Regions from separate parts of the Monashia sp. HAY1-2A genome, predicted to be linked through region 1. Evidence: riboswitches for the same ligand, from Rfam matches in the RefSeq annotation. Region 1 holds a riboswitch; each other region holds the start of a gene.
The links. A riboswitch is a leader RNA that binds a small molecule or an ion and turns the genes downstream of it on or off. The one in region 1 is predicted to bind S-adenosylmethionine.

Region 1 (4,634 bases):
CCTGGGAGATCGGCCAGGGGCTGCACCGGCCCGGGACGTCACGCCCGGGTGCTGCCCAGCGGACGCCGCGGACCCGCACCGAGCAGCCCGGGCACGCGTCGGCGTCCCCGACCGCACCGGACGACCGCGTGGGGACCGCGCTGGGGACGCCTGCCGACGCGCAGGCCCGGCTCTGGGCCGGCCAGGTCGCCGACGGTCGACGCCGCGACCGTGACGTGACCGGGGCTGCCGCACCGGGCCGTGTCGTCGGGCGGCTGACCGGCTCGACAGGCGCCTCGGGGACACCGACCGCAGGTGGCCTCGGAGCGCAGCGCCCGGCGGCCGGCCCGCGCTCGACCGGACCGGGTCGCTCCGAGGGGGTACGCCTGCCCGAGGGGGTCCGCCAGGCGGCCACCGACTACGTGCTCGAGTCGGTCCGCAAGCGCCTCGAGCGCTGACGCAGCACCGTCGTCCACACCCCCTCCGCGCTTGGCGGCGCGGTCCACAGGCGGCCGGCGGGGGAGTGCCGCTCCGCGCCGGCCGGGGGCAGCCTTCGGGCATGCCGAAGATCTCCCTGTCCGGACCGGCCGACCTGCTGACGGTCCTGCCCTACCACCTCGGTTTCAGGCCCGAGCGCAGTGTCGTCGTGGCCTGCTTCCACGGCCGGCGCCTCGGGCTCGTGGCCCGGCTGGACCTCGTCGCCCCACCCGACGCCGCCGCGGCGGCTGCGCAGGTCCTGCCCGCCCTGGTGCGCGAGCGGCCGAGCCGCGTCGTCCTCGTCGGGTTCGCCGGCGGCGCCGCCGACGAGGATCCCGCACCGTTGCTCACCGCCCTGGGCGACGCGCTCGAGGCTGAGCTCGTCCCGGTGGGCGACCGGCTCGTCGTGCGCGAGGGCCGCTGGTTCGGGCTCGACTGCGCCTGCTGCCCACCGCCCGGGCGAGCCCTGCCGGACGTGGCCGACGTCCCGGCCGTCGCCGAGTACGTCGCCCTGGGCACCGTCGTGCTGGGCACGCGCCAGCAGCTCGCAGCGCTCGTCGAGCCCCTGCCGACGCAGGACCCGCGTCACGACGACCGGCTCGCCGCGGTCGAGGCGTGGGCCGAGCGGTACGCCCCCTCGGATGTCGGCACCGGCGTTGCCGACCGCCGGGCGCGCGCTGCCCTCGTCGACGAGGCACTGGGGGCGTGGGTCCGCCTCGTGCGCCGCGGGCTCGGCACCGAGCCGACGCCGACGACGCTGGCCGCGCTGCTCGGCCCGCTCGTCGACGTCCGCCTGCGCGACCTGCTCGTCGCGTGGCTGTGCCCCGGGACCCTCTCCCTGGAGGCCTGCCCGCGCGACCTCGTCAGCCGGTTGCGCCGCGCACTCGAGGCCGACACGTCCTCCCACGAGAGCATGCTGCGGGACGTGAGGGAGGTCGTGGACGGGGAGATCGAGGAGGACATCGAGCAGGACATCGACGAGGACATCGAGGAGGACATCGACGAGATGCTGGAGGGGAGCGGCGGGTGGAACCGCGCGGTGACCGAGCGAGTGCGCCTGGCGCGCCTCGAAGAGCTGTGCCGGGCGACCCCCGCCGCGTGTGCGGCACCGGTCCTGGCGGTGGTGGCCGCGTACGCCTGGTGGCTCGGCGACGGCGCCCACGCCTCCGTCGCCGTGGACCGTGCCCTCGAGGTCGACCCGCGGTACCGGCTGGCACAGCTCGTGCGGCAGTCCCTCGACCGGGGCCTGCGTCCCCGCAGCTGCGCCTGACCTGCCCTCCAGGCCGTCCAGCCCGTGGACCCGAGGGCCACGCCTCGAGACGCGGTCGCGTATGGTGGTGGCAGGTCATGAGCGCCAGCGCCAAGCCCCGGCTCGCTGGCCGGCAACCCTCCTTCGCGGTGGGGTGCCCCGGGTGAGGACCAGGCCGCACCGGCACGGGACTGCGGCAAGCGCGCACACCCGAGGAGCAGCCAGAATGACTGTGACCCACCGGTCCGGCCAGGTCACGCGCCGTCCGGCCCGACGCCAGCAGGGTGTCGACGGCTCGCAGCCCGTTCGTCCCGACGTCTCGGCCGACCGACGCGGCGACGGCGTCTGGCGCGAGGGGGACCCCGTCGGCAGGCGGCAGTTCGTCGACGTCGGTGACCTCGAGCTCGAGCGCGGGGGCGTCCTTCCCGAGGTCCGGATCGCCTACGAGACGTGGGGCCGGCTCAACGAGGCCCGCGACAACGTCGTCCTCGTCGAGCACGCCCTCACCGGCGACAGCCACGTCGTCGGTGAGGCGGGCGAGGGCCACCCGTCGCCCGGCTGGTGGAACAGCCTCATCGGCCCCGGGCAGGCCGTGGACCCCGAGGACTGGTTCGTCGTCGCCGCCAACGTCCTCGGCGGCTGCCAGGGCTCGACCGGGCCGGCGAGCCCCGCCCCCGACGGGCGCCCCTGGGGCAGCCGCTTCCCGTACGTGACCGTGCGCGACCAGGTCGCCGCCGAGCGGGCGCTGCTGACCGAGCTCGGCATCACGCGGCTTGCCGCGGTCGTCGGAGGTTCGATGGGCGGCATGCGCGCCCTCGAGTGGGCCGTCAGCCACCCCGACGACGTCGACCGCTGTGTCGTGCTCGCCTCCACGCCCTACGCCACGGCCGAGCAGATCGCCTGGTGCCAGCCGCAGCTGCTCGCCATCCGCAGCGACCCCCACTACGCCGGCGGCGACTACTACGACACGGACCAGCGTCCCGACACCGGCCTGGGCCTCGCCCGGCGCATCGCGCACGTGACCTACCGCACCGAGACCGAGCTCGACGACCGGTTCGGCCGTCAGGCCCAGCTCGGCGAGGACCCGTTCAGCCTCAGCGAACGCGCCGCCGGCAGAGGGCGTTTCGCCGTCGAGTCCTACCTGGACCACCACGCCGGCAAGCTCGCTCGCCGTTTCGACGCGAACTCCTACGTCGTGCTCACCGAGGCGATGAACTCCCACGACGTCGGCCGCGACCGCGGCGGCATCGAGGCGGCGCTGGCCCGCGTCACGGCCGACTGCACCGTGGTGTCCGTCGACACCGACCGGCTGTACCCCCCGCGGCTGTCGGACGAGCTGCATGCGGCTCTCCCCGTCTCGACGCGCGTGTCGATCACCTCCGCCTACGGACACGACGGCTTCCTCATCGAGGAGGAGCAGGTCGGCTCGGTGGTCCGCGAGGCCCTCGCGCGTCCGCGCTGACCCCGACGCCTCGGCAGGCCCGGCGCGCAACGCGATCCGTCCGAGCGCGCGTGCCGGTGCCCGCGGCCACCTTTTCGGGTACGGTGCGACCACCCGGTTTGTTGCCGTACAAGGAGGTCCGCGAAGTGGCCATCGTCGTCGGATACGTCGCCACCAAGGAGGGACGCGCGGCGCTCAAGCGAGCCGCCGAGGAGTGCGTCCTCAGGGGGACCAAGCTCGTCGTCATCAGCTCCCACCGGGGTGGGAAGGACTTCGACGCCGACGAGGCCAGTGCGTTCGAGGCCGAGCTCGAGCGGGTCACGACCGTGCTCGAGGACAAGGGCCTGGAGCACGAGGTGCGCCAGCTGGTACGGGGCAACGACCCGGCCGAGGACCTCATCAGCGTCGCGGAGGCGGAGAACGCCGACTTCATCGTCATCGGACTGCGTCGCCGCAGCCCCGTCGGCAAGCTCATCCTCGGCTCCAACGCCCAGCGCATCCTGCTCGACGCGTCCTGCCCGGTGCTCGCCGTCAAGGCCGGCTGAGCCCGGCCCGCCCGCCGGCGGGGTCGTGTCACACCGGGTCGGCACCACCGCGCGGCCCGATCCGTTCGCTCGCACGCCGTTGCGCGTTTTATAATGTCCGAGTACCGGATCGCAAGAGGCACACAGCGAGATCGTCCGAGGGGACCCGACTCCGACAGGCCACGCTCTTCCGGCACGAACCCCCGTTCTCGCTCGTTGTGATGTGGCATGCCCGCGTGCTCACGTCGGCCCGCACCACACGAGACCCGCGATGAAAGGCGACTGCATCCGTGCCGAAGGCAACACCCGCTGGACCCCCGAAGACCCTGCCCAAGGTGTTCCAGCACGAGGCGATCATGCAGCTCCTGGTCAAGGGCAGCACCAACGGAAGCATCACCGGCACCGAGATCGCACGAGCGCAGGCTGAGGCAGCCCTCGACCTGAAGCAGATGAAGCCGGTCCTCGTCACCCTCGAGGCCCACGACATCGAGATCGTCGTCGACGCGCCGCACACCGACACGAAGAAGCGAACCCGATCCGGGACCAAGGGAGGCACTGTGGCCACCGCACGTTCCACCACCGCTGCTGCGACGACGACCGCCAAGAGGACGACGACCGCCAAGACGACCGCCAGGAAGGCCACCCCCGCGACGAAGGCCGGCGAGGCCGAGGCCACCGCCGAGGCCGAGGGCGCGGCGGCGCGCAAGGCGCCGGCCAAGAAGGCCGCCACGAACGCCGGCGTCGCCAAGGCCGCCGCCAAGCCGGCCGCGAAGAAGGCCGCCGCCAAGAAGGCCGCCGGCAAGACCGCCCCGAAGAAGGTGGCTGCCGCCGAGGTCGCCGGGGACTCGGACGAGCTCGAGGACGATGACGCCGAACCCGAGGACGCCGACGAGAGCGAGCTCGTCGACGTCGAGGTCACCGACGACGACGACAGCGACGAGACCGACGAGTCGCCCGCGGCAGA
Region 2 (4,634 bases), on a different contig from region 1:
TGCTCGCCGTCGTGGCCCTGCGCGGGCTGGACTCGACGCTCTACCCGGTCGTCGTGCTCCAGACGGCGGGTCCCCTCGCCGTCGTCGCTCTCCTGCTGCTCGCGGCGGCCGCGCTCCTCCTGCGTCGCTGGTCCGTGTCGGTGCCGATCGTCGCGGTCGCGGTCGTGGGGCTCGTCGTCGCGGCCCCGGCGTGGTCCTCGAGCGTGCACGCCACGGTCGACACCGACCTGACCGTCATGTCGGCGAACCTCCATGAGGGACAAGCCAACTCGCGTCAGCTGATGGACGCCGTGCGGCTGCACTCGGTCGACGTGCTCGTCCTGGTCGAGGCGACGCCGGAGTCCGAGACCGACCTCGACGACGCCGGTGCGCGCGCATTCTTCCCGCAACGCGTCGGTCGGGCGCGCGATGGTGTCGTCGGGACGCTCGTGCTCTCGAGGTACCCCCTGAGCGAGCGTGCCGACGGCGTCAGCCCGGCCGGTGACAGCCTCCAGCCGGACGTCGACGTCACGACGCCGGCCGGCACCGTGCGGCTTCGGGCCGTGCACCCGCCGCCGCCGTTGCCCGACCGCACCGACGACTGGCACGCGGCCCTGGTCTCGCTCGCGACGTGGGTGCACGCGCAGCCGACCGACCGACCGCTCGTCCTCGCCGGCGACTTCAACGCCTCGTCGGGCCACCCGGTGTTCCGGCGGCTCGCGACCGGGCTGACCGACGCCCAGGCGGCTGCGGGCCGAGGCTGGGTGCGCACCTGGCCGTTCGAGGGGCGGCGCATCCCGCCGTACGTCGACCTGGACCATCAGCTGAGCCGCGGACTGGCCGTCGTGGACGCGGGTCAGGTCGCGGTCAACCGGACCGACCACGCCGCCGTCTGGGCGTCCTACGCCCTGCGCACCGAGCGCTGACCCCCCGACGGACCGCCCGACCGACCGCCCGACCCCGCCCGACCGCCCGTCTCGCCGCGGGATCGCAAACACACCGAGCAGCTGCCAGGTGGTCCCTGGTATTCCCGGACCCACCTGGCAGCTGTTCGGTGTGTTACGGGGTGACGGGGGTCAGGGGGCGAGAGACCCGGCCCGGTTCACCAGGGGCGCTCGACCTCGACGTCGCGGGGGTCCGTGCCCTCGACCGTCCACCCGGCGGCCGTCCGGGTCCACGTCCGCGACGGCCCTTCGCCCACGAGCGCGGCCACGGCCGAGACGAGACGCTCCACGCCCTCGGCCGTGCTGCCGAGCCCGACGCTGGCGCGCACCGCGGTCTGGGGACGCTCGCCCCACGGGTCCTCGAGCAGCTCGTCGACGAGCAGGTGCGCACAGAACTTGCCGTCGCGCACACCGATGCCGTGCTCGACCGAGAGCACCTGCGACACGAGCGAGGGGTCGAAGCCGGACACCGTGAAGGCGACGACACCGACCCGGTCGTGGTCGTCGCCGAAGATCGAGAGCACCTCGACGCCCGGGACCGCCTCGAGGCCGGTGCGCAGCCGCTCGAGCAGCGCCTCTTCGTGGGCCTCGATGGCGGCGCGGTGGCGTTCGATCGTCGAACAGGCCGCCGCGAGGGCGATGGCCCCGATGACGTTGGGGCTGCCGCCCTCGTGGCGCGCCGGGCCCGTGGCCCACTCCGTGGCCGTCTCGGTGACCGTCCGGGTCGCGCCGCCGCCGGGCAGGTAGGGTGCGCCGGCGTCGAGCCAGTCACGACGCCCGGCGAGCACGCCGGCACCGAAGGGGGCGTAGGTCTTGTGGCCGGAGAAGGCCACCCAGTCGGCGTCCCACGCCGCGAGGTCGATGCGGCGGTGCGCGGACAGCTGCGCGGCGTCGACGGCGATCCGGGCGCCGTGCTCGTGGGCGAGACGGGCGAAGCGCTCCACCGGCCACACCTCGCCGGTGACGTTGGACGCCGCCGTCAGCACCACGAGGCGGTGCCGGCCCGGGTGCTCGGCGAGGGCCTCGTCGAGCAGGTCGAGCGCGTCGTCGGTGCTCTGGGGGATCGGCAGGCGCACCGTGCGCGAACGGCCCCAGGGCAACAGCGTCGAGTGGTGCTCGCTGCCGAAGACGAAGACCACGGCGCGGCTCGGCAGGGCGTGGGCGAGCACCGACCACGAGTCGGTGGTCGTGCGGGTGAAGACGACCTGGTCGTCCTCGCGGGCGCCGACGAACCGGGCCACCTCCTCACGCGCCTGCTCGTACCAGGCGCTCGTCAGCCGCGAGGCGAACCCGGCACCGCGGTGCACCGACGAGTACGTCTCGAGGGCACGGTCGACGGCGTCCTTCACGGTCTGGAGGGCGGGGGTCGACGCCGCGTGGTCGAGGTTGGCGTAGGCCACCTCGCCCCGGGTCGTGGGCACGCGCAGGTCCGCGCCGACGACACGCGGCAGGGCCTCGCCCTCGGCGACGACGCGGAGGGCTCGGGTGCGGACGACCGGGGCGGGGCCGCCGCCGCAGAGGGTCGTCGTGGTGGGAAGGGCCGACATGGCAGTGCTCCTCGCGAGTCCAGGGACCCACCCGGTGCAGGTCCGCGCTTGCCGACCTCGAGGAGAAACCAGCCGAGGACGGCCTGGTCGTCACCCGGAGCACCCCACCGCGGAGGAGGGTTGCTGGCCAGCGAGCCGGGGCTTGTCGCTGACACTCTTGACCTGGCGAAGACCATAGGCGCCGGCCTGTCCGGGTGTCCACCCAGCGGGCCCACGGTGTCGGAATCTGAGACTGCACCGACTCGCGCCCACGGCAACGGTCCGGCGAATCGGTCGTGGTGCGCGTGTGACGCGTGAGTTGAGAGGGACGCTGGCGTACGGTGCGACCATGGCGACACGTCCGTCCACCAGCCAGCGAACGAGCCCTGCCGCGGCCGCGCGCGCGAAGGGCTCGTCGTCGCGCCCGCCGGCGGCCCGCTCGACCCGTCCCGCACAGCGCAAGCCGGCCGCTGCCCGCAGGGGCCAGTCCAAGGGGCCGACGAAGACGCGGGGCGGCGGCCTGCCGTTCCCCCTCAACGCGGTGCGCAACACGTGGATGGGCGTCTCGCACCTGGCCGGTGGCGCGGTGCGCCGGGTCGGGCACAGCGCGGCCGACCTCGAGCCCGAGCACAAGCGCGACGGCATCGGCTTCGCCCTCATCGCCCTCGCCGTCGTCGTCGCGGCACGCGAGTGGTGGGGCGTCTCGGGCACGTTCGGCCAGGTCGTCCACGCCGTCTTCGCCGGCACCTTCGGCCGGGTCGCGTACGCCGTCCCGCTCGTGCTGCTGGCCCTCGGCCTGCGGATGCTGCGCGCCCCCCAGGACGAGGCCGCGACCAACCGCATCGTCGTCGGCACGATCACCCTGACGTTCGCCGCGTGCGGCCTGTCGCACCTCGCCGACGGCATCCCCAACCCGCCCGACGGGGCCGACGGCATGCGCGCCGCCGGGGGCATCATCGGCTTCCTCGCCTCGAGCCCGCTCGCCGCGGCCGTCTCCACCTACGGGGCGACGGTCCTGCTCGTGCTCCTCGGCGTCTTCGGCCTGCTCGTCATCACGGCGACGCCGGTCAACATGGTCCCGACCCGCCTGCGCCAGCTCAAGGCGCTCGTCATCGACCGCGGCACGCATCCCCACGGGGCCGACGCCGGGGACGGGGCGGAGGCCGACGCCCCGGCGGCCGCGCTCAAGCGGGCCCGCCGCAAGCCCGTCGACCTGTCCGAGCGCGACGGCGACGAGGCCTTCCGCCAGGCGGCGCAGAAGGAGGCCGACGACGCCCCCACCAAGCGGCTGCGCCCGGGCGAGAAACGTCCGACCGCGCCCGGCGTCCTCGCACCGCGACCGAGCGGCGAGAAGGTGATCGACGCCACGGACCCGAAGACCCACGGGGCCCCCGACACGAGCAAGGTCGGACCCAAGGCCGAGCTCGTGCCGCCGCCGATGTCCGAGATGCCGTCGCGCGTCGAGCAGCTGAGCCTCGGTGGGGACATCACCTACCGCCTGCCCGACCAGGCGATGCTCAAGCCGGGGTCGCCGCACAAGACGCGCAGCGAGACGAACGACGCCGTCGTCGAGTCCCTGACGAACGTCTTCGAGCAGTTCGACATCGACGCCGCGGTCACCGGCTTCACCCGCGGTCCGACGGTGACCCGCTACGAGGTCGAGCTCGGCTCGGGCACCAAGGTCGAGCGCGTCACCGCGCTGAGCAAGAACATCGCGTACGCCGTCGCCTCGGCCGACGTGCGGATCCTCAGCCCGATCCCCGGCAAGTCGGCCATCGGCATCGAGATCCCCAACACCGACCGCGAGAACGTCGCGCTCGGCGACGTCCTGCGCAGCCAGACCGCGCGCAGCAACGAGCACCCCATGGTCATGGGCGTCGGCAAGGACGTCGAGGGCGCCTACGTCATCGCCAACCTGGCCAAGATGCCCCACCTGCTCGTGGCCGGCGCCACCGGCTCGGGCAAGTCGAGCTTCGTCAACTCGATGATCACCTCGATCCTCATGCGCTCGACGCCGGAGGAGGTCCGCCTCATCCTCGTCGACCCCAAGCGCGTGGAGCTGACCGCGTACGAAGGCATCCCGCACCTCATCACGCCGATCATCACCAACCCGAAGAAGGCCGCGGAGGCCCTCCAGTGGGTCGTCAAGGAGATGGACCAGCGCTACGACGACCTCGCGGCGTTC
Region 3 (4,634 bases), on a different contig from region 1:
TCGGCGCCCAGGGTGCGGTCGCCGAGGTCGACGTCGACGACCGCCTTGAGCCGACCCGGCCGCGAGCTGAGCACCGCGACCCGCTGGCCGAGGTAGACCGCCTCCTCGATGCCGTGCGTGATGAACACGGCCGTCGTTCCCGTGGCACCCCAGATCCGCAACAGCTCGTCCTGGAGCTGCTCACGGGTCTGGGCGTCCAGCGCCGCGAACGGCTCGTCCATGAGCAGGATCCCGGGCTCGTAGGCGAGGCTGCGTGCGATGGCGACCCGTTGCTTCATGCCGCCGGACAGCTCGTGCGGGTACCGCTCCTCGAACCCGCCGAGACCCACGAGGGCGAGGTACTCGCGCGCGCGATCCAGGCGCTCCTTCTTGCCGAGCCCCTGCCGGCGGAACTGTGGCCCCTCCAACCCGAAGGCGACGTTGCCGAGCGCGGTGCGCCACGGGAAGAGCGCGTACTGCTGGAACACGATGCCCCGATCCAGGCCCGGCCCGGCGACGGGCCTGCCGTCGACGAGGACCTCGCCCGCGGTGGGTTCGCTCAGCCCGCCGAGAATGTCGAGGAGCGTTGTCTTGCCCGACCCGCTCGGGCCCACGAGGGTGAGCAGCTCGCCCGCCGACACGTCGAGAGTGATGTCCTCCAGTGCACGGAGCACGCGGCCGGACGGGGTGTCCTTGGTTGGGCGGACCTGGAAGTCCTTGGTGACGCCCCGCAGGCAGATGCGGGGAGTGGGCGGGTTTCCCTGGTGTTGTTGGGTGCTCACCGAGCTCACCCAGCCTTCGCGAGCCCGTTGAGCTCGTTCGTGTAGTAGCTGGCGGGGTCGAGCTTCTTGCCGCTGAGGAAGCCCTTCTCCTGCAGCCAGCTGCCCCAGCGGGTGAAGTCGGTGTCGGAGATGATGCCGCGGTCGGTCACCGCGACGCTCTTCCAGTACTTGAGGTTGTCGGTGTTCTCGTGGCGGCCGCGCTGCTCGATGATCTTGGTGAACCGGGCGATGACCTGCTCACGCGGGGTGGTGCGCTCCCACTCGATCGCCTTGGCGACGCCGGTGACGAAGTCCTTGGCGGCGTCCGGGTGGTCCTTGATGAACTCGTCGCGTAGGACGTACTGGCCGCCGTTGAAGGCGCCGAAGAGCTCGTAGTCGCTGAACAGGCGGCGCAGTCCGCCCGCTGCGACGGCGTGGTCCTGCAGGACACCACCGAGCGTCCCGACGTCGACCTGACCCCGACGCAGGGCCTGCTCGGTGTCGTTCGGTGGCACGACGACGAGCTGTACCTGCTTGATCTCGTCGGGTGTGAGGCCGTTCTTCTGCAGCCAGGTGTTGATGACGGCCTCGCTGTGCGCGCCGAGCGTGTTGACGGCGATCTTCTTGCCGATGAGGTCCCGTGCCGTCCGGATGGGGCTGTCGGCCCTGACGTAGAAGCCGTTGAAAGTCTTCGCGTCCTCGCCGTAGTAGTTGATGACGGCCTTGACCGGTGCGCCGGCCGTGATCAGCTTGACGACCGCGCCGGCGAAGGCGCCGCCGTAGTCGGTCTGGTTCGTCGCCGCGGACTGGATGTCCTGGGGACCGCTGATGGTGTTGCCCACCCAGTTGAGCTTGACGACCTTGAAGTAGCCGAGGTCCTCGGCGAGCTCGGGGAGGGTGACGGAGTTGGCCCATCCCTGGTAGCGCAGCGTGACGGGGCCCGACTCCTTCTGCTCGGCCCCGGAGGCGGAGGAGCAGGCCGAGGCCAGTCCGGCAACGAGGAGGGTCACGGCAGGAAGGGCGAGGATCCGTGTGGGGAACTTCTTCATGTCGGTGCTTCTTTCTGCGGGAATGGACGGGCAAGTGGCGTCGGCGGGTCAGGCGGAGGCAGGGCTGGTCCCGGCGGCTGGGTCAGAAGGGCAGCCGTGATGATCCGCGCGCCGGGAGGGCATGCCGAGGCGAGTGCCGTACCGGGACTCGGGGAGCAGGCGGGCGTTCCGCGTCAGCTGCAGGTGGTCAGCAGGCCGGCTGCGGAAAGCCTGTAGGCGCGTCCGCGGGCGGCCGCGGATCGACGTCGTTCAGGCATGTCCGCGAGTCGCTGCGCGAAGACGCGATGCGGCGATGGCGGGCAGCAGGACATCCTCGTGGCGTCGCGCAGCCGCGTTTCGGGGGACTTGCTCAGGCGGGACAGAGGGAGCTGCTCACGCGCCGCAGGTCGACGTGGCGTCGGCCGGTGAGCATGTGGTTCATGAGTCGTCCTCGGAAGAGACGTGAGGCAGAAAGCCTCGCGCTTGCGACCACCGGTCGGCGGCCGCCGTGTCATCACCCGGGGCACCCCATCGCGAGGAAGGGTTGCCGTCCAGCGAGCCGGGGCTTGGCACTGGATCTCGTGACCTGTCCTGACAGTAGCGGGACAACGCCAAGACCTACCAGTTCCATAGGAAAAGGTCTCTCATGCCGAGACACGCATCCCCGCTGGTCGCGGCAAGACGGGTGTCGACGGACGATGCCGCGGGGGGGTCAGACCGCGGGGTGCATGCGCCGGATGTTGGTCCAGCCCGTCCAGCCGCGCTCCTCGAGGAGCTCCAGCAGGTGGTTCGCGCACGGGAAGGACTCGACGAACGCCGCGTCCAACAGGGCGACCAGGTCCTCGCTGACGGGATGTTCGTCCTCGATGCCCACGGCCTCGGCTGCCGCGGCCTCGATGAAGGCGGCGACCCGGTCTGCGAGCGCGGGCAGCCGCGGGTCGTCCGGCCCGCAGTCGGCGAGGTCTCCGATGTCGAGATACAGCCGACGCAGCCCGTCGTGTTCGATCTGGGCGTGCTTGATGGCCATGAGGGCCGGCACGGCATCCGGCATCTGGCCGGCGATCAGGATCCAGCTGTCGCGCTCGACCTCGATCAGCCGCTCCCTGAACCCGAGCTGGCGCATCCGGTCCAGGTACGCGACGGCCTCCGGCGGCAGCGTGAGGCTCTCGCCGGCCGCGAGCTTGGCGATCTGCTGCCGGTGACGTCGGCGCTGGCGGATCTCGGCGCGCAGCCGGCGGTCGATGTCCTCGACGGCCATCGCGAACTCCTCGTCCCGTGCCGTGAGCAGCTCATGCACGCGCGACAGAGGTACGCCGGCGTCGGCCAGGGTGCGGATCTTGACAAGCTCGACCACGGCGGCAGCGTCGTAGCGCCGGTAGCCGGAGTGGTCGCGCCCGGGCTCGGGCAGCAGCCCCTTGGCGTGGTAGTGCCGGACCGCGCGTACCGTCACGCCGGCGTACGACGCGAGCTGGCTGATGGTGAGCATGGCGTCATTCTCCTGCCGCGGCGGTGTCATGGCGCTTCGCGGTGTCCACCCGTCGTCGCCTCCCGCCGAGTCAGGCGATCTTGCTGCGGTAGGTGCGCCTCGCGAGGGTGTGGGCGACAACCAGCAGGCCGACGCACCAGGCGACGGCTATCCAGGCGTCGTTGCCGACCGGCTGCCCGGCGTAGAGGCCGCGGATGGTGTCGACGATCGAGGTGACCGGCTGGTGCTCGGCGAACCAACGCACGGGACCGGGCATGCCAGAGGTGGGCACGAACGCCGAGCTGATGAACGGTAGGAAGATCAGCGGGTAGGAGAACCCGCTCACCCCGTCGACCGACTTCGCGGTCAGCCCGGGAATCACGGCCAACCAGGTCAGCGCCAGGGTGAACAGGACCAGGATCCCGAGGACCGCAAGCCACGCGAGAACCCCTGCGCCAGAGCGGAATCCCATCGCCAGCGCGACGAGCACGACGAGCGCGAGCGAGACGAGGTTCGCCACGACCGACGTCAGCACGTGGCCCCACAGCAGCGCCGATCGGGCGATGGGCATCGACTGGAAGCGTTCGACGATGCCCGTCGAGACATCGGTGAAGAGCCGGAAGGCGGTGTAGGCGATGCCGGAGGCCACGGTGATGAGCAGGATCCCGGGCAGCAGGTAGTCGACGTAGCTGCCGCCGCCGACATCGATCGCGCCACCGAAGACATAGACGAAGAGCAACAGCATGGCAATGGGCGTGATAGCGGTGGTGATGATGGTGTCCGGGCTGCGCAGGATGTGGCGCAGCGAGCGCTTGAGCAGGACAGAGGTGTCGCTGAGGAAGTGGGTGGTCATCGCGGGGTCCTTACGTGACGGGATCGCCGTGGCCGACGACCGCGAGGAAGATCTCTTCGAGGGACGGCTGCTTCTCGACGTACTCGACCGTGGCCGGCGGGAGCAGCTGCTTGAGCTCGGCGAGGGTGCCGTTCGCGATGATCCGGCCCTCGTGGAGGATCGCGATCCGGTCGGCCAGGTGCTCGGCCTCGTCGAGGTACTGCGTGGTGAGCAGCACCGTGGTCCCCTGGCCGGCGAGCTGCTGGACGGTCTTCCACACCTCGATCCGCGACTGCGGGTCGAGCCCGGTCGTCGGCTCGTCGAGGAAGAGCACGGGCGGGTTGCCGATCAGGCTCATGGCGATGTCGAGGCGACGGCGAATGCCGCCGGAGTAGGTCGCCACCCTGCGCCGGGCCGCGTCGGTCAGCGCGAACCGTGTCAGCAGCCCGTCCGCGACCCCGCCCGGGTCCTCGAGTCGTCGCAGCTGAGCTACGAGCAGCAAGTTCTCCCGCCCGGTGAGGACCTCGTCGACGGCGGCGAACTGCCCGGTGAGACTGATCGACCCGCGG
Region 4 (4,634 bases), on a different contig from region 1:
GTGCCTCACGCGGCCCGCTGACGTGACTCGGTGCGTGGTTGAGCTCGCCCACCACCACGTCGAACCCGCGGTCGCGCAGGCACCGGACGGCATGGGTGAACCGACCCCACAGGCGGTCCTGGACGCCCGAGCTCGGCGAGGTGACACCGACCCGGTCGCCGGGACGCAGGGGAGCGGGGTAGCGGATCGGCATGGCCGACATGCTGCCAGCCGTGCCGACCCGCCACACCCCGTTCTCCGCCGGTGCTCAGGCCTTCGCGGCCGCGAACCCCTGCTCGAGGTCGGCGAGGATGTCGTCGATGTGCTCGATGCCCACGGCGAGGCGCACGAGGCCCGGGGTGACACCCGCCGCGAGGCGGTCCTCCTCGGGGCCCTGCGAGTGGGTCGTCGAGGCGGGGTGGATGACCAGGGACCGCACGTCGCCGATGTTCGCGACGTGGCTGTGCAGGGTCAGCGCCTCGACGAACCTCTTGCCGGCATCGAGACCACCGGCGATCTCGAACGAGAGCACCGCGCCCGCGCCACGGGGCGCGTACTTCTGCGCCGTGGCGTGGGAGGGGCTGTCCGGCAGCGACGCCCACACGACCCGCTCCACCTGGGGGTGACCCTGCAGGTAGGCAGCGACCCTGGCGGCGTTCGCGAGGTGGCGCTCGATGCGCAGCGACAGCGTCTCGAGGCCCTGGGCGATGAGGAACGCGTTGAACGGTGCCGCGGCCGGCCCGAGGTCCCGCAGCAGCTGCACGCGCGCCTTGAGGATGTAGGCGAGGTTGGCCCCGAGCGGGCTGCCGACGCCGAGGTCGCGGGCGAAGACGAGGCCGTGGTAGCTCTCCTCGGGGGTGTTGTAGTTCGGGAACCGCTCCGGGTCGGCGCCGTAGTCGAACCGGCCCGCGTCGACGATGACGCCGGCGATGGACGTGCCGTGACCGCCGAGGTACTTCGTCGCGGAGTGGACGACGACGTCGGCGCCCCACTCGATCGGGCGGATGACGTACGGGGTCGCGATGGTGTTGTCCACGACGAGGGGGACGCCGTGCTCGTGCGCGACCGCCGCAACCGCCTCGATGTCGAGCACCTCGGCCTTCGGGTTGGCGATCGTCTCGCCGAAGAACGCCTTCGTGTTCGGTCGCACGGCGGCACGCCACGCGTCGACCGAGCTGGGGTCCTCGACGAAGCTCACCTCGATGCCGAGCTTGCGGAAGGTGAACCTCAGCAGGTTGACGGTGCCGCCGTAGAGGCTCGGCGAGGCGACGATGTGGTCACCGGCCTCGGCGATGTTGAGCAGGGCCAGGGTGGTGGCCGACTGTCCCGAGGCGACGAGGAGGGCCCCGACACCGCCCTCGAGTGCGGCGATGCGCTGCTCCACGACATCCGTCGTCGGGTTCATGATCCGCGTGTAGATGTTGCCGAACTCCTTGAGCCCGAACAGGTTCGCCGCGTGGTCGGTGTCGTCGAAGACGTAGCTCGTCGTCTGGTAGATCGGCAGGGCGCGCGCACCGGTCGCACTGTCGGCGCTCTGTCCGGCATGGATCTGCTTGGTCTCGAAGGACCAGTTCGGCTCGGTCATCGTTGTCTGCTCTTCCTGGTTCGGGTCGATGACCGGTCGTCGTCCCGACGGCCCGGCGCACCGACGGCTCGGTGCGGGGAGAGGGTCTCCGCGCTTGCCCGCGCCGGCTGTCGACGTCGGGCCAGGTCCTCACCCGGGGCACCCCGCCGCGGTTGGGAGGGTTGCCGGCCAGCGAGCCGGGGCTTGGCGCTGGCGCTCATGACCTGCCCGCAGTGTAGACAGCGGCGGCCGAGGAGTGGGAGCCGGTGTCCGAGGGGTGGCGGCCACCTCCCGCGGAAGCCGCGCCGTGGCGCGGTACTGGCGGCGTCGGGGCCGCTTCCGCGTCGGAAAGTGCGCCGCGGCGCGGTACTCGTGGCGTCGATCACGAGGACGTCCTACTAATCCGAACCCGTGAGTAGGATCGGGCCGTGAGCACGAACGCCGACTTCGACCTGTACCGCACCAGCGAGGACCACGAGGCGCTGCGGGAGGCCGTACGCGCCGTGGCCGAGGACAAGATCGCGCCCTTCGCGGCGGCGGTCGACGCGGAGGCCCGCTACCCGCAGGAGGCGCACGACGCCCTCGTGGCCTCGGACTTCTTCGCCCCCCACGTGCCGGAGGAGTACGACGGCGTCGGGGCCGACGCGCTCGCGACGTGCATCGTCATCGAGGAGGTCGCCCGCGTCGACGCGTCCGCCTCGCTCATCCCCGCCGTCAACAAGCTCGGCTCACTCCCGCTCATCCTCGACGGAAGCGACGAGCTCAAGGGACGCTACCTCCCGCCCCTGGCCCAGGGCCGGACGACGTTCTCGTACGGGCTCTCCGAGCGCGAGGCCGGCTCGGACACCGCGTCCATGAAGTGCCGCGCCCGGCAGGACGGCGACGGCTGGGTGCTCAACGGCCAGAAGTCGTGGATCACGAATGCCGGTGTGTCCGAGTACTACACGGTCCTCGCCGTCACCGACCCCGACGGTCCCCGGGGTGGCAACGTCACGGCCTTCGTCGTCGAGAAGTCCGACCCGGGGTTCACCTTCGGCGAGAAGGAGCGCAAGCTCGGCATCAAGGGCAGCCCGACCCGCGAGCTGCACTTCGACGACGTCCGGATCCCCGGTGACCGCGTCGTCGGCCAGGTCGGTGACGGCCTCAAGATCGCGCTGCGCACCCTCGACCACACGCGCGTCACCATCGGCGCGCAGGCCGTCGGCATCGCCCAGGGGGCGCTCGACGTCGCGCTGGCCTACGTCAAGGACCGCAAGCAGTTCGGCAAGCACATCGCCGACTTCCAGGGGATCCAGTTCATGCTCGCCGACATGGCGATGGAGCTCGAGGCCGCGCGCCAGATGGTCTACGTCGCGGCGGCCAAGTCCGAACGCGGTGACAAGGACCTCTCGTTCTTCGGGGCAGCGGCCAAGTGCTACGCGTCGGACGTCGCGATGAAGGTGACGACCGACGCCGTGCAGCTGCTCGGGGGAGCCGGCTACACCCAGGACTTCCCGCTCGAGCGGATGATGCGCGACGCCAAGATCACCCAGATCTACGAGGGCACCAACCAGGTCCAGCGCATCGTCATGGCACGCCAGCTGCTCAAGGGCTGACCGGGCGACGAGGCTCAGTGCCGGCGCCGGTTCCCGCGGGTGCTCGAGCTGGAGGCGTGGATGTCGGCCGCGACGCCCCGCAGCGCCTCGGTGATGGTCGTGAGGACCTCCGTGACATGCGGCAGGCTCGCCGGGTCGAGCGTGTCGAAGGTGTGCGGCACCCAGTCGTGCACCTGCCCGAGCCGGCGTAGGTCGGCCTCGGGGATGCGCACCGTGCTCCGACGCCGGTCGGCCGGGTCGGCCACCCGCTCGACGAGGTGGCGGCGTTCGAGCCGGTCGACGAGCGTGGTCGTCGAGCTCGTCGTGAGTCCCAGGGCCTGGGACAGCTCGGTCTGGCCCATCGACCCGCGGGCCAGCAGGTAGCTGATGGCGCGGCTCTCGTTGACGGTGAGGTCGAGGTGCTCGGCCGCGGCGAGGCGGTAGCGCTCGCCGGCGAGGATGAGCTCGCGCAGGGCCGCGGTCGCCGCAGCCCGGTCGGCGGCACGGGTGGGGGTCATGGTCCCAAACCTACCGAGTCGCGGATCGGCGGCGGAGCAGGCCGACCGCCACGTGACGCGATGGTCGAACTGCTTGATGATCGCGCGACCCGGCCGTATGGTGGTCGTGCACCGCCGGGGGCGGCGCGGCCGTTCGCGGCTGCGACGCCCTTGGACACGAGGTCAAACAGCGTGCCCGTGTCCGCGGCGCTGCGTCGTCACCGGGGGTCCGAGTGGCGGGCGCCGCCGCCCCTCCCCGGAGGCGGCGCCCCACTCCCCGCGAGCGCCGCGAGCACGCTCGAGTGCGAAGGCCCGCTCCCGCGGCGGCACCGGGCCCGGTCGGGTCGTGGTGGGCCCGGGAGGCCCGGCGGCCGGCGCGTCCTCGTGGCTCGGGCGCCCCGCGGTCGACTCCCGACCCTCCAGTAGGCTGGTCGCCGCTCGCGCCCCGGGCAGCGGGCGGTACACGGGACCCGCGACCGGGCCCCGGGACGACGAGCAGAGGACGAGGAACACCAGCGTGGACGCGTCGACGCAGCTGACCCCGCCGGTCAGCGTCATCATGCCGCTGCTCAACGAGGAGCGGCACCTGCGCGACGCCGTCGCGATGATCCTCACCCAGGACTACGCCGGCCCCATCGAGGTCGTCCTCGCACTCGGCCCGTCGACCGACGGCACGGACGCGGTCGCCGAGGCGCTGGCCGCGGAGGACCCGCGGGTCCGTCTCGTGCGCAACCCGAGCGGGCGCACCCCGGACGGCCTCAACGCCGCGATCGGTGCGTCGACCGGCGCGGTGATCGTGCGCGTCGACGGGCACGCCGAGATCCCCGACGACTACGTCTCGCGCGCCGTCCGCGAGCTGCACCGGGTCGGCGCCGACAACGTCGGCGGCGTCATGGACGCGCGCGGCACCACGGACTTCGAGCGCGCGGTCGCGTGCGCGATGCGCAGCCCCCTCGGCGTCGGTGCGTCCCGCTTCCACACCGGCGGCGAGGCCGGCGAGGCCGACACCGTGTACCTCGG

Region 2: it holds a riboswitch for S-adenosylmethionine, as region 1 does, so the genes downstream of both, ACPYOM_RS04410 (aminotransferase class V-fold PLP-dependent enzyme) here and metX (homoserine O-acetyltransferase MetX) in region 1, are expected to answer to the same signal.
Region 3: it holds a riboswitch for S-adenosylmethionine, as region 1 does, so the genes downstream of both, ACPYOM_RS11790 (putative leader peptide) here and metX (homoserine O-acetyltransferase MetX) in region 1, are expected to answer to the same signal.
Region 4: it holds a riboswitch for S-adenosylmethionine, as region 1 does, so the genes downstream of both, ACPYOM_RS01100 (bifunctional o-acetylhomoserine/o-acetylserine sulfhydrylase) here and metX (homoserine O-acetyltransferase MetX) in region 1, are expected to answer to the same signal.

The regions. Positions count from the first base shown of each region.
Region 1 covers NZ_JBNDHY010000003.1:22,040-26,673, forward strand. The annotation lists gene ACPYOM_RS00825 (YkvA family protein) at 1-437, shown strand, start outside; gene ACPYOM_RS00830 (DUF4192 domain-containing protein) at 539-1,726, shown strand; SAM riboswitch class IV at 1,800-1,914, shown strand; gene metX (homoserine O-acetyltransferase MetX) at 1,932-3,167, shown strand; gene ACPYOM_RS00840 (universal stress protein) at 3,293-3,691, shown strand; gene ACPYOM_RS00845 (RNA polymerase sigma factor) at 4,006-4,634, shown strand, end outside.
Region 2 covers NZ_JBNDHY010000018.1:2,223-6,856, reverse strand. The annotation lists gene ACPYOM_RS04415 (endonuclease/exonuclease/phosphatase family protein) at 1-905, shown strand, start outside; gene ACPYOM_RS04410 (aminotransferase class V-fold PLP-dependent enzyme) at 1,082-2,470, opposite strand; SAM riboswitch class IV at 2,510-2,633, opposite strand; gene ACPYOM_RS04405 (FtsK/SpoIIIE family DNA translocase) at 2,799-4,634, shown strand, end outside.
Region 3 covers NZ_JBNDHY010000068.1:1,746-6,379, forward strand. The annotation lists gene ACPYOM_RS11780 (ABC transporter ATP-binding protein) at 1-761, opposite strand, end outside; gene ACPYOM_RS11785 (ABC transporter substrate-binding protein) at 767-1,789, opposite strand; gene ACPYOM_RS11790 (putative leader peptide) at 2,139-2,210, opposite strand; SAM riboswitch class IV at 2,243-2,355, opposite strand; gene ACPYOM_RS11795 (MerR family transcriptional regulator) at 2,481-3,254, opposite strand; gene ACPYOM_RS11800 (ABC transporter permease) at 3,325-4,086, opposite strand; gene ACPYOM_RS11805 (ABC transporter ATP-binding protein) at 4,097-4,634, opposite strand, start outside.
Region 4 covers NZ_JBNDHY010000004.1:11,022-15,655, reverse strand. The annotation lists gene ACPYOM_RS01105 (LD-carboxypeptidase) at 1-193, opposite strand, end outside; gene ACPYOM_RS01100 (bifunctional o-acetylhomoserine/o-acetylserine sulfhydrylase) at 248-1,594, opposite strand; SAM riboswitch class IV at 1,650-1,768, opposite strand; gene ACPYOM_RS01095 (acyl-CoA dehydrogenase family protein) at 1,972-3,138, shown strand; gene ACPYOM_RS01090 (MarR family winged helix-turn-helix transcriptional regulator) at 3,153-3,635, opposite strand; gene ACPYOM_RS01085 (glycosyltransferase family 2 protein) at 4,132-4,634, shown strand, end outside.